3 regions of the Streptomyces violaceoruber genome follow, and region 3 is predicted to be linked to each of the others. Evidence: riboswitches for the same ligand, from Rfam matches in the RefSeq annotation. Region 3 holds a riboswitch; each other region holds the start of a gene.
What was found. Region 3 has a riboswitch for cobalamin ahead of R2E43_RS29145 (cobalamin biosynthesis protein). Riboswitches for the same ligand answer to the same signal wherever they lie in the genome.

Region 1: linked by a shared signal. The riboswitch ahead of R2E43_RS12395 (ribonucleoside-diphosphate reductase subunit alpha) and the one ahead of R2E43_RS29145 (cobalamin biosynthesis protein) in region 3 are both predicted to bind cobalamin.
Region 2: linked by a shared signal. The riboswitch ahead of R2E43_RS08630 (energy-coupling factor ABC transporter permease) and the one ahead of R2E43_RS29145 (cobalamin biosynthesis protein) in region 3 are both predicted to bind cobalamin.

Annotation. Positions count from the first base shown of each region.
Region 1 is NZ_CP137734.1:2,858,340-2,862,454, forward strand. It holds gene mctP (monocarboxylate uptake permease MctP) at 1-1,258, shown strand, start outside; gene R2E43_RS12390 (GNAT family N-acetyltransferase) at 1,331-1,837, shown strand; cobalamin riboswitch at 1,916-2,059, shown strand; gene R2E43_RS12395 (ribonucleoside-diphosphate reductase subunit alpha) at 2,188-4,115, shown strand, end outside.
Region 2 is NZ_CP137734.1:1,988,844-1,992,958, reverse strand. It holds gene R2E43_RS08645 (ATP-binding cassette domain-containing protein) at 1-80, opposite strand, end outside; gene cbiQ (cobalt ECF transporter T component CbiQ) at 77-826, opposite strand; gene R2E43_RS08635 (energy-coupling factor ABC transporter substrate-binding protein) at 827-1,183, opposite strand; gene R2E43_RS08630 (energy-coupling factor ABC transporter permease) at 1,180-1,878, opposite strand; cobalamin riboswitch at 1,909-2,094, opposite strand; gene R2E43_RS08625 (MerR family transcriptional regulator) at 2,165-2,758, opposite strand; gene R2E43_RS08620 (potassium channel family protein) at 2,822-3,283, opposite strand; gene R2E43_RS08615 (chloride channel protein) at 3,402-4,115, opposite strand, start outside.
Region 3 is NZ_CP137734.1:6,521,947-6,526,061, forward strand. It holds gene R2E43_RS29140 (cobyric acid synthase) at 1-1,170, opposite strand, end outside; gene R2E43_RS29145 (cobalamin biosynthesis protein) at 1,167-2,150, opposite strand; cobalamin riboswitch at 2,255-2,396, opposite strand; gene R2E43_RS29150 (hypothetical protein) at 2,549-2,770, opposite strand; gene pitH (low-affinity phosphate transporter PitH) at 2,805-4,076, opposite strand.

The DNA of each region.
Region 1 (4,115 bases), 3.7 Mb from region 3:
CGTGCGCGGCCGGTTCGGCTCCAAGGGCCTGTCCCTGGCGGTGGCCGTCACCGGCATCCTGGCGACCATGCCGTACATCGCGCTCCAGCTGGTCGGCATCCAGGCCGTCCTCGACGTGATGGGCGTCGGCGGCGGCGAGGACACCAACTGGTTCGTCAAGGACCTGCCGCTGCTGATCGCCTTCGGTGTGCTGGCGGCGTACACGTACTCGTCGGGACTGCGCGCGCCCGCGCTGATCGCGTTCGTGAAGGACACGCTGATCTACATCGTCATCGCGGTGGCGATCATCTACATCCCGATCAAGCTGGGCGGCTTCGACGACATCTTCGCGTCGGCGAGCGACAAGTTCACCGCGGCCGGCAAGGGTGGCGTGGTGCCCGACGCGGGGGGCCAGTGGACCTACGCGACCCTGGCGCTCGGCTCGGCCCTGGCGCTCTTCATGTACCCGCACTCGATCACCGCCACGCTGTCCTCGCGCAGCCGTGAGGTGATCCGCCGCAACACCACGATCCTGCCGCTGTACTCGCTGATGCTGGGCCTGCTCGCGCTGCTCGGCTTCATGGCGATCGCGGCCGGGGTCAAGGTGGACAACGGCCAGCTGGCGATCCCGCAGCTGTTCGAGAACATGTTCCCGGACTGGTTCGCGGGCGTGGCGTTCGCGGCGATCGGCATCGGCGCCCTGGTCCCGGCGGCGATCATGTCGATCGCGGCCGCGAACCTCTTCACCCGCAACATCTACAAGGACTTCATCAAGCCGGACGCCACGCCGCAGCAGGAGACCAAGGTCTCCAAGCTGGTGTCGCTCCTGGTGAAGGTGGGCGCGCTGATCTTCGTCCTGGGCATGGACAAGACCGTCGCGATCAACTTCCAGCTGCTGGGCGGCATCTGGATCCTGCAGACCTTCCCGGCCCTGGTCGGCGGCCTGTTCACCCGCTGGTTCCACCGCTGGGCGCTGCTCGGCGGCTGGGCGGTCGGCATGGTCTACGGCACGGTCGCCGCCTACGGTGTCGCCTCGCCGACGCAGAAGCACTTCGGCGGCTCCTCCGACGAGATCCCCGGCATCGGCGAGATCGGCTACATCGGCCTCACCGCCTTCGTGCTGAACGTGCTGGTCACCGTGGTCCTGACCTTCGTCCTGAGGGCGGTCAAGGCGCCCGACGGCGTCGACGAGACCAGGCCGAGCGACTACACGGCGGACGCCGGCGACCCGGGCGTCCAGGTGGAACTGCCGCCGGCCACGGCGGGCAGCTCGCACTGATCCCTGGTTTGAGGCGGGCCGCCGGAGAAATCCGGCGGCCCGTTGTCGTACCCGTCGGGCACACTCGGCGTCATGGACTTCGTGATCCGGCGGGCGACGGCCGAGGAGTACGACACCCTCGGCGAGATCACCGCGCAGGCCTACCTGCGCGACGGCCTCCTCGACTTCGGGGAGAGCGACTCGTACCTGGACGAGCTGCGCGACGTGGCCAAGCGGGCGGCGGCCGCCGAGGTGCTGGTCGCCGTGGCCGACGGCGCGGTGCTCGGCGGCGTGACCTTCGTGCCGTCCGGCGGCCCCATGGCGGACATAGCGCGCCCCGGCGAGGCCGAGATACGCATGCTCGCCGTCGCCCGGGAGGCACGCGGCCGCGGGGCGGGCGAGGCCCTCGTGCGGGCCTGCGCCGACCGCGCCCGGGCCGTGCCGGGGTGCACGGGCGTCGTGCTGTCGACGCAGGCCGCCATGCGCACCGCGCACCGCCTCTACGAGCGCCTGGGCTTCGTCCGCACGCCCGACCGCGACTGGAATCCCCTGCCGGAGCTGGACGACATCATGCTGCTCACCTACGAACTGACGCTCTGACACGGCCGCGGCACACCGTCACGGCACCGCGCCGGGACACAACATCTGGGGGTGCTCGCGTCCCCCGGCACAAGATGTATGCTCATGCTCGCTGTCGCCGCAGGGGAATCCGGTGCGAATCCGGAACTGTCCCGCAACGGTGTACTTGCGTGCATCCGTACGTCTTCGCACGTGCGCGCACGCCTGTCCAGTCCGAGGACCTGCCGACAGTGCGCCCGGCCGCCCTGGCCCGGGTGCCATGACGTCCGGGCCTCGCGGAGTGGGCCGGTGGACGCGACGCCGCGTGCGCTCGTGAGCTGCCCCCTGCCCTCCCTCCGCCGGGCCCCGTGCCGAGCGAGGGAGTGCTCCACGTGACCATCGCGCCAGCCGATCCGGCTTCAGCGACCCCGGTGACGGCGACCGGGGAACCCGACGGACCCGGTGCCGCCCTGCTGCGGACCCTGACCGGGCTGACCGCCGACCTCCCCGGCGCCGACCCCGGCCGGGTGGCCGCCGCCGCACTGCGCGGCCGGTCCGCCCGCGCCGACGAGGCCGAGCTGCGCGAGCTGGCCACCGAGGCGGCCGCCGGTCTGATCTCCGAGGACCCGGTCTACTCCCGGCTGGCCGCCCGCCTGCTGACCATCGGCATCCGCGCCGAGGCCGCCTCCCAGGGCGTCGTCACCTTCACCGACTCCGTCGCCACCGGCCACCGCGAGGGCCTGATCGCCGACCGCACGGCCGCCTTCGTACGGCTGCACGCGGACCGCCTGGACGCGCTGATCGACCAGGACGCCGACGACCGCTTCGGCTACTTCGGCCTGCGTACGCTCTACAGCCGCTACCTGCTCCGCCACCCGATCACCCGCAAGGCGGTCGAGACGCCCCAGCACTTCCTGCTGCGGGTCGCCGCCGGACTCGCCGAGGACGACACGCTCCGCGCGGCGGACGAGGTCGCCGCGCTGTACGGCCTGATGAGCCGCCTGGACTACCTGCCCTCCTCCCCCACCCTCTTCAACTCCGGCACCCGGCACGCCCAGATGTCGTCCTGCTACCTCCTGGATTCCCCCAAGGACGAGCTGGACTCCCTCTACGACCGCCTCCACCAGGTGGCCCGCCTGTCCAAGCACGCCGGCGGCATCGGCATCGCCTACTCCCGCGTCCGCGCCCGGGGTTCGCTGATCCGCGGCACCAACGGGCACTCCAACGGCATCGTCCCGTTCCTGAAGACGCTGGACGCCTCGGTGGCGGCCGTGAACCAGGGCGGCCGGCGCAAGGGCGCGGCCGCGGTCTACCTGGAGACCTGGCACGCGGACGTCGAGGAGTTCCTGGAGCTGCGGGACAACACCGGCGAGGACGCCCGCCGCACGCACAACCTGAACCTCGCGCACTGGATCCCGGACGAGTTCATGCGCCGGGTGGACGCCGACGGGACCTGGTCGCTGTTCTCCCCCGCCGACGTGCCGGAGCTGACCGACCTGTGGGGCGAGGAGTTCGACGCCGCCTACCGCAGGGCGGAGGAGGCGGGGCTCGCCCGCAGGACGCTGCCCGCCCGTGAGCTGTACGGCCGCATGATGCGCACCCTCGCGCAGACCGGCAACGGCTGGATGACCTTCAAGGACACCGCCAACCGCACGGCCAACCAGACCGCGACCCCCGGCCACGTCGTCCACTCCTCCAACCTCTGCACGGAGATCCTGGAGGTCACCGACGACGGGGAGACCGCGGTCTGCAACCTGGGCTCGGTCAACCTCGGCGCGTTCGTCGACCCGGCGCACGGGGACATGGACTGGGAGCGCCTGGACGCCACCGTCCGCACCGCGGTCACCTTCCTGGACCGGGTCGTCGACATCAACTTCTACCCGACCGAGCAGGCGGGCCGCTCCAACGCCCGCTGGCGCCCGGTCGGCCTCGGCGCGATGGGCCTCCAGGACGTCTTCTTCCAGCTCCGGCTGCCCTTCGACTCCCCCGAGGCGAAGGCCCTGTCCACCCGTATCGCCGAGCGGATCATGCTCGCCGCGTACGAGACCTCCGCCGACCTCGCCGAGCGCAACGGCCCGCTGCCGGCCTGGGAGAAGACCCGCACGGCCAAGGGTGTGCTGCACCCGGACCACTACGGCGTCGAGCCCGCCTGGCCGGAGCGCTGGGCCGCGCTGCGCGCGCGCATGGCGACGACCGGGCTGCGCAACTCCCTGCTCCTGGCCATCGCCCCGACCGCGACCATCGCCTCCATCGCCGGTGTCTACGAGTGCATCGAGCCGCAGGTCTCCAACCTGTTCAAGCGCGAGACGCTGTCCGGCGA
Region 2 (4,115 bases), 4.5 Mb from region 3:
CCCTCCTCGTACGCGAACGCCGCGCCCCGCAGGGCGACCAGGGCCGGGGCCGGTTCAGAGGTCTGGGCCGGTTCGCTCACGACAGGGGTCCTTCCAGTACGAGGGTGAGGACGGCCAGCGCCGCGAGCAGCGCGACGCTCGCCGCCGTGAACGGCACCGACACGCGCGCCTCGGGCACCAGCACGCGCAGGGTGCCGTCGTAACCGCGCCCGGCGAGCCCCGACTGGAGCCGCGCCGCCCGGTCGAAGGCCCGCACGAACGCGGTGGCGCCGAGCCCGCCGAGCGAACGCCAGGTCGCCGCCCGCGTGGTGTGTCCGAGCCGCGCGGCCTGCGCCTGCCGGATCCGGCGCACCGAGTCCAGCAGCAGGAAACTCATCCGGTACGTCACCAGCGCCACGTCCACGACCGGGGCGGGCACCCCGGCCCGCACCAGCCTCGGCAGCAGGTCCGACATCGGCGTGGTGAACGCGAACAGCAGCACCCCCAGCGAGGCCGCCGAGGTGCGCAGCAGCAGCCCACCCGCGCGCACCGCACCGCCGTCGGCCGCCGTCAGGAACCCGTCCGGGCCCCCGACCTGCACCAGCAGCGGCAACGCACCCGTCACGCAGAACCCCAGCGGCACCCGGTAGGCCCGCCACAGCCGGCGTCCGGGCACGCCCGCCGGGCCGAGCAGCACCGTCAGCGCCGCCACCAGCACCAGCGCCGCGCCCGGCCAGGGCGGCAGCGAGATCGCGAGCACGGTCAGGCCGAGACCGAGCACGGCCTTGTCCACGGGATGGCGGCGGCGCCAGCGACTGCCGTGCGCCGCCGCGTCGATCGGCAGCACTCAGTCCCCTTCGGGGGCGTCCCCCGGTGCCGCCGCGGCCCCGGAAGCCGCCGACGCCCGCTCCTCGCCCTGCCGTCGGCCCCGGCGCAGGCCGAAGTAGTACGCCAGCACGCCCGCGCCGAGCGCGGCCTGCAGGGCGAACAGCGCCGACTCGACCTCCCCGGACGGCGGTTCGTACAGCGGGGAGAACCACGGTTCGTAGTCCGGTTCGATCTCGGTGATCGCCGTCTCCGCCTCCGCGTCGGCCCCGGCGAACGGCTCCTCCTTGTGGTCGCCGAGCCCCAGCACCAGCGGCAGCACCGCCAGCGCGGCCACCGCGAGCAGCAGCAGGGCGTTGATCCTCGTGTTCCGGCTCATCGCGCCACCGCCTTCTGCTTCCGCTCGCCGGTCCGGGTCAGCAGCACGCCCAGCCGGGTCAGTTCGCCCTTGCTGGACTGCACGAGCAGCCGCATCACGATCACCGTGAGCAGGCCCTCGCTCACCGCGAGCGGAATCTGCGTCACCGCGAAGATGGACCCGAACTTGCCGAGCGCGCCCAGGAACCCGCTGCTCGGATCCGGGAAGGCCAGCGCCAGCTGCACGCTGGTGACGCAGTACGTGGACAGGTCGGCGACGAACGCGCCGAAGAACACGGTGACCATCAACGGCACGTCCCAGCGGCGCAGCAGCCGGTAGACGCCGTATCCGGCCCAGGGGCCGACGATCGCCATCGAGAAGACGTTGGCGCCGAGCGTGGTGAGCCCGCCGTGGGCGAGCAGCAGCGCCTGGAAGAGCAGCGTGATGGTGCCAAGGACCGCCATGATCGGCGGCCGGAACAGGATCGCGCCCAGACCGGTGCCGGTCGGGTGGGAGCAACTCCCGGTGACCGACGGCAGCTTCAGGGCCGACAGGACGAACGTGAAGGCTCCGGAGGCACCGAGGAGCAGTGTGCTCTCCGGGTGCTCCCTGACCTCACGGGTGAGTGACCGGACTCCGTGGACGACGAACGGCGCGGACGCGACACCCCAGGCGATCGCGTGCGCCGGTGGCAGAAAGCCCTCGGCTATGTGCATGACTCGGCAGACCCTCTCCAGCACCTCGTGGATGGACGACGCGCCTTGGCCGGTCTCCTGGCTTACGGGTACCACCGCCCGTGCTCCGCCTTCCCGGACCGCAAGCGATCCAGTGGCTGCCCGTCAGGGCCGGAGCCGGACTTCCCGATTCACAGTGGCGAGGGCCGCACCGGCATCACACCGGATTTCCCGTTCACCAAGGCGTGGCGACAGTAGTGCTCCCACCGGGGTGGGCACAAGCAGGCCTCGGGGCCCGCGCACCGGCCGCCGGGCCGCCGAACATGCCTCAGGGCTGCGCCAACGCCCGGCGCCGCCGGTCCGTCAGCCGACGCCGGTCGTCCTCGCCCATCGTGGCGAAGATCTCCGCACGCCTGTGGTGCAGGGCACGCAACTCCTCCTCGCCGAGCGACTCGGCCCAGCGGCGGCGCGCCTCGCCGAGACCGGCGACCTGCTCCGGGGTCAGGGGACGTGTTACGGCGGTCATCTCCTCGATCACGTCCAGCAGGGCCTCGGTCGAGCCGTCCGCGGCGGCGTCCAGCGCGCCCAGCACACCCAGCAGCCGGATCCGCAGCTCGGCCGTCTGCCGCAGCCGCTCCTCGACGACGCCGAGCTGCCGCCGGATCAGCTCCGCCGGATCGTGGTCCGGCTCGGCGTCGAGCACCGCGCGGATCCGGGCCAGCGGAAGCCCGAAACTGCGCAGCGCCAGGACGCGGTGCAGACGCCGGACGTCGCCGGCGTCGTAGCAGCGGTGGCCGCCCTCGGTGCGGGCGGACGGGGTGAGCAGGCCGAGCCGGTCGTAGTAGCGCAGGGTGCGGATGCTCAGCCCGGTCTCCCGAGCGAGTGCGCCGATGCGCCGGCTTCCGTCGGTCGCGTGCGTCATGGGTTCCTCCTGGGTCTGCGACCGAGGCTAGAAGGTGACGCGGCGGCACCTTCAAGGCCCGCCTCAGCGCGAGCGGCCCCGCTGGGGCCCCCGGACCACCCGGTCGCGCATCCGGGTGGTCAGGGCGGTGGCGGCGGCCGTGAGGAAGACGAAGCTGTACGTGATCTGCAGCACGGTCACGACCCGCGCGGCCTGGCCCCTCGGGGTGATGTCCCCGTACCCGACGGTGGCGAGCGTCACCACGGTGAAGTACAGCGCGTCGATCCGGGTGTGCAGTCCGTTGAACTCGCCCGGCGACTTGGCCAGGGCGTAGTACGCCGCCGAGAAGACGTGCACGGACAGGACGATCAGCAGCGAGATGACCACGCCGGGGCGGCTGTCCGGACGGTCGAGGAGGACGTGCCGGATCTGCCGCAGCAGCAGCACGGCCACCACGGTCAGCAGCAGGGCGAACAGCACCCAGCTCAGCACCGGCCGCTGCGGCCCCAGGTGGTCCAGGGGGAGCAGGAAGTACGCCACGACCACTGCGGCCGCGATCCCCGCCCGTACGACCCAGGGCCCGACGGCGTCCCAGCCGGTACGGCGGCGCGGGGGAGTACGAGGGCGAGGACGCGGGTGTGCGGTCCGGCGGTCCGGCGGTCCTTCACCGTGCCGCTCCCGCCGACGGCGCCCCGCCCGGCGACCCGCCCGCCTCCGGCGGGGTCCGGCGCACCAGTTGCGCCACGACGAACGCGACGACCGAGGCCATGACGATCAGCGGCATCTGGTCGTGGGAGTCCCGGCCCATCAGCAGCACCGCGAGGACCGAGCTGGCCAGCGGCAGCCCCGTCACCGCGGCCGCCGCGGCGGCGATGCCGAGGGCGAGCGCCGGGGTCGCGCCGAAGCCGGGCAGCCCGGAGCAGGCCAGGGCCGTCGCCGCGCCCAGCAGGACGGCCGGGAAGATCGGGCCGCCGCGCAGCGCGCCCAGCGCGATGCCCCAGGCCAGCCCCTTGCAGGCGACCAGCGCGACGAGCGCCCCCACGGACCAGGCGTGCGGATGCGCGGCGAGCTGGGCGAGGGTGGCCTGGCCGGACAGCGCCGCCTCGGCCGGGGAGCGGCCGGTGATCAGCGCGTACGCCGCGACACAGACGCCGACCGCGGTGGCGCAGGCGACGGTGCGGGCGGCCGTGCGGTGCCGGGTCCAGGAGACGGTGCGGCGGCCCAGCGCCCGGGCCAGCGTCACCAGTACGGCGATCAGGGCCGCGGTGGGCAGGCCCCACAGGAAGTCACCCGCGTCCGGATTGGCCTGCGGCGGCAGGTCGGGCAGGCTCAGCGCGCCGATCTCCAGCCCCGTCCACTGCCCGAAGCCGGTGAAGAC
Region 3 (4,115 bases):
CTCGCCGAGGGCTTCGCCCACCGGCCGGGTGAGGGTCTTCTCCCGGTCGAACCGCACCCGCACGGGGAGCAGTCCCAGCCCGTCCACGTGCCCGGCGCGCGACTCGACCTCGTCCTCGATGTGCTCGCCGAGGAGCTGGTAGCCGCCGCAGATGCCGAGCACGGGCCGCCGCTCGGCCGCCCTGCGCGCGATCGCGTCCGCGAGCCCCCGCTCCCGCAGCCACTCCAGGGCCCGGACCGTCCCGCGCGTCCCCGGCACGATCACCAGGTCGGCGTCGGCCAGTTCCTCCGGACGGTCCACGAACCGCACCACGACACCGGGTTCGGCGGCCAGCGCGTCCACGTCCGTGAAGTTGGACATGAGCGGGACCGCGCAGACCGCGACCCGCAGCACGTCCTCGCCGACCGGCGGCGCGACGGCCGACTCCCGCACCGTCCCGCGCAGCGAGACCCGCAGCCCGTCCTCCTCGTCGATGCCGAGCCCGTGCCGGAACGGCAGCACGCCGTACGTCCGCCGCCCGGTGAGGCCGTGCAGCATGTCGAGGCCCGGCTCCAGCAGCGAGACGTCGCCCCGGAACTTGTTCACCAGGAACCCGGCGACCAGTGCCTGGTCCTCGGGCGCCAGCAGCGCCACCGTGCCGAAGAAGGACGCGAAGACGCCGCCGCGGTCGATGTCGCCGACGACGAGGACGGGGAGTCCGGCGCCCCGGGCGATCCCCATGTTCACGATGTCGGTGCGGCGCAGGTTGATCTCGGCGGGGCTGCCGGCACCCTCGCAGATCACCGCGTCGTAGGTGCCGCGCAGTTCGGCCAGCGAGTCGAGCACCGTGCCGAGCAGCCGCTCCTGGCGCCCGCCGTGATAGCCGCGGGCGCTCATCTCGCCCACGGGCCTGCCGAGCAGCACGACCTGGCTGCTGCGCTCCCCGCCCGGCTTGAGCAGCACGGGGTTCATGTGCGCGGTCGGCTCCACCCGGCAGGCCTGGGCCTGCATGGCCTGCGCCCGCCCGATCTCGGCGCCGTCCCGGGTCACGAAGGAGTTGAGCGACATGTTCTGCGCCTTGAAGGGCGCCACCTTGACGCCCTGGCGGACCAGCCAGCGGCAGATCCCGGCGGTGACGACGCTCTTGCCGGCGTCGGAGGTGGTGCCGGCGACGAGGAGGCCACCGTTCATGAGGTACGTCCCTTCGTGACACCCGGGTTCTTCGCGGCGGCCCGGCGCGCGAGCAGCCGCGCGCCCGCGCACACCCCCAGCGCCAGCCAGCCCACGCGCCGGGACAGCCGTACGGCACGGTCGATGTCGCCGGAACCGGCCCGTACGGCGCGTCCCGCGGCGCCGTTGAGGACGGGCCGGTGCTCGACCCGCCCGCCGTAGGAGAGCGTGCCGCCGAGCCGCACGCCGAGGGCGCCCGCGAAGGAGGCCTCCACGGGCCCGGCGTTGGGACTCGGATGCTGTGCGGCGTCCGCCCGCCAGGCCCGTACGGCGCCGCGCGGGGCGCCGCCCGCCACGGTGGTCAGCACGGCGGTGAGGCGGGCGCCCGGCCAGCCCGCGAGGTCGTCGAGGCGGGCCGAGGCCCAGCCGTAGCGGCGGTACCTGGGCGACTTGTGGCCGACCATCGCGTCCAGCGTGTTCACGGCCCGGAAGCCGAGCAGCCCGGGCACCCCGGCCACCGCGCCCCAGACCAGGGCGCCCACCACCGCGTCCGAGGTGTTCTCGGCGACGGACTCCACGACGGCCCGGGCGATCCCGTCGGCGTCCAGCGCCTGCGGGTCCCGCCCGCACAGGTGCGGCAGCCGCGCCCGCGCCGCCTCGACGTCGCCGGCCTCCAGGGCCCGGCCGATCGCGGTGGCCTCGCGGGCCAGCGAGGTGCCGCCGACGACCGACCAGGTGGCCGCGGCGGTCAGCGCGACGGAGGCGGCGGGGGAGCGGCGTACGGCGTGCGCGGCGGCCGAGCCGAGGACGGCGGCGCCGCCGGCGCACACGACGGTGTGCAGGGCGCCCCAGCCCCGGTGGTCCCGCCACAGCACCCGTTCCACGGCGCCCGCGGCACGGCCGAACGCGGCGACCGGGTGTCCGCGGCGAGGATCGCCGAGGAGGAGGTCACCGAGGAGGCCGGCGGCGGCGCCGTACGCGAAGACGCGTCCGGCACGCACGGCTCAACCGGCCGTGGGAAGGGGAAGTCGAAGCGTGTCGCTGGTGAGCCCGAAACGGCAGCCGCGCATGGCGATAGGTCCTCACTCAGGGTGTCCGCGCCCTGGTTCGAAGAGCACGGCGGCAAGAGTTCCTGGCTCCCGGGGATCCTGTCCCCGGTCACAGTGGCGGGACCGCGCCGGATTCGCACCGGGCTTCCTCTTCTGCCGCCGTAGATGGCCCCGGAAGTCCACCACGGCCCGCGAACACCCGTCAACCTGGCGTTGACCTGCGACGGGGGAGTGTGCGAAGGCCCACACCCGAGTGGTGGGCGCCGGCGCGCGAAGAGGCGGGGCGCGGAACGGTTCGAGTCCGTCCCGCGCCCCGCCCCGGGGGCGTGCGCCCGTGAGACGGGCGACGCTCAGGCGACGATCAGATAGATCCCGTACGCCACCGCCGCAGTGCAGGCCGCGAAGCAGGCGTAGGCGCCGGTGACCGCGAGGGCCGCGGAGCCGCCCCGGGCGGCGGCCCGCTCCTGGCGGGAGAGGCCGACGATGCCGAGGGTGAACAGGCCCACCAGGGCCACCGTGACCACGAGGCTGACGCCGAAGACGGAGCCGAGGGCTGCCCAGTCGATGCTCATGGAGGTTCGCTTCCTTCGTACCCGGCAGGCGGGTTCAGACGGTGGTGGCGGCCGACGGGGCCTTGGGGTCGGGGGTGGTGGCCGGGGCGGGGAGGGTGGCCGCCAGTTCCTCGGTCGCGCCCGTCGGGGGCGGCGACACGGCGGCCATCGCCGTGGTGACCACACCGGCGGGCTCGGGCTGCCCCGGCCCCTCGGTGTCCACCGGACCGCCGTCGACGACGTTGGTGTGGTCGACGACCTCCCGGCGGGAGATCCGCCAGATCGCGAAGCTGGAGGCGATCAGGAACACCGCGACGAGGGCCGTGCCCCAGTCGCCGGCGCGGCAGACCCACTCGGCGAGCGCGGCGACCAGGGCCGCGGCCGGCAGCGTCAGGCCCCAGGCGACGAACATCCGGGTGGCCGTGGACCAGCGGACCACGCCGCCCTTGCGGCCGAGGCCCGCGCCCATCACCGCACCGGAGACCGAGTGCGTGGTGGACAGCGAGAAGCCGAGGTGGGAGGAGGCCAGGATGACCGTGGCGGCGCTGGTCTGGGCGGCGAAGCCCTGCTGCGGCTGGAGGTCGGTCAGGCCCTTGCCCATGGTGCGGATGATGCGCCAGCCGCCCAGGTAGGTGCCGAGCGCGATGGCCAGGCCCGCGCTCAGGATGACCCACACCGGCGGGTCGGAGTCGGGGGCGAGCGAGCCGCCGGCGATCAGGGCGAGGGTGATGATGCCCATGGTCTTCTGGGCGTCGTTGGTGCCGTGCGCCAGCGAGACCAGACCGGCGGAGGCGATCTGCCCGGCCCGGTAACCCTTCGCGGCGGCCCTGCCGTCGGCCCTGCGGCCCAGCGAGTACGTCATCCGGGACGCCAGCAGCGCCGCGAGGCCGGCCACGATCGGGGCGGCGATCGCCGGGAGGAGCACCTTGGTGACGAGCACGTCGCCGTTGACCGCGCCGATACCGGCCGAGGCGACGGCGGCACCGATCAGGCCGCCCATCAGGGCGTGCGAGGAGCTGGACGGGAGCCCGACCAGCCAGGTCAGGAGGTTCCAGAGGATCGCGCCGACCAGGGCGGCGAAGATGACCTCGGGACGGATGCCGGTCTCGTCGACGAGACCCTTGGAGATCGTGTTGGCGACCTCCACCGAGAGGAAGGCGCCTACAAGGTTGAGGACGGCGGACATCGCCACCGCCACCTTGGGCTTGAGCGCACCGGTCGAAATGGTCGTCGCCATCGCGTTCGCGGTGTCGTGGAAACCGTTCGTGAAATCAAACGCGAGTGCGGTTACCACCACAATCGCGAGGATCAGCGAGAAGCTTTCCATTTACCCAGGCAATCGTTCGAGGTCGTTGGCGCGACGAAC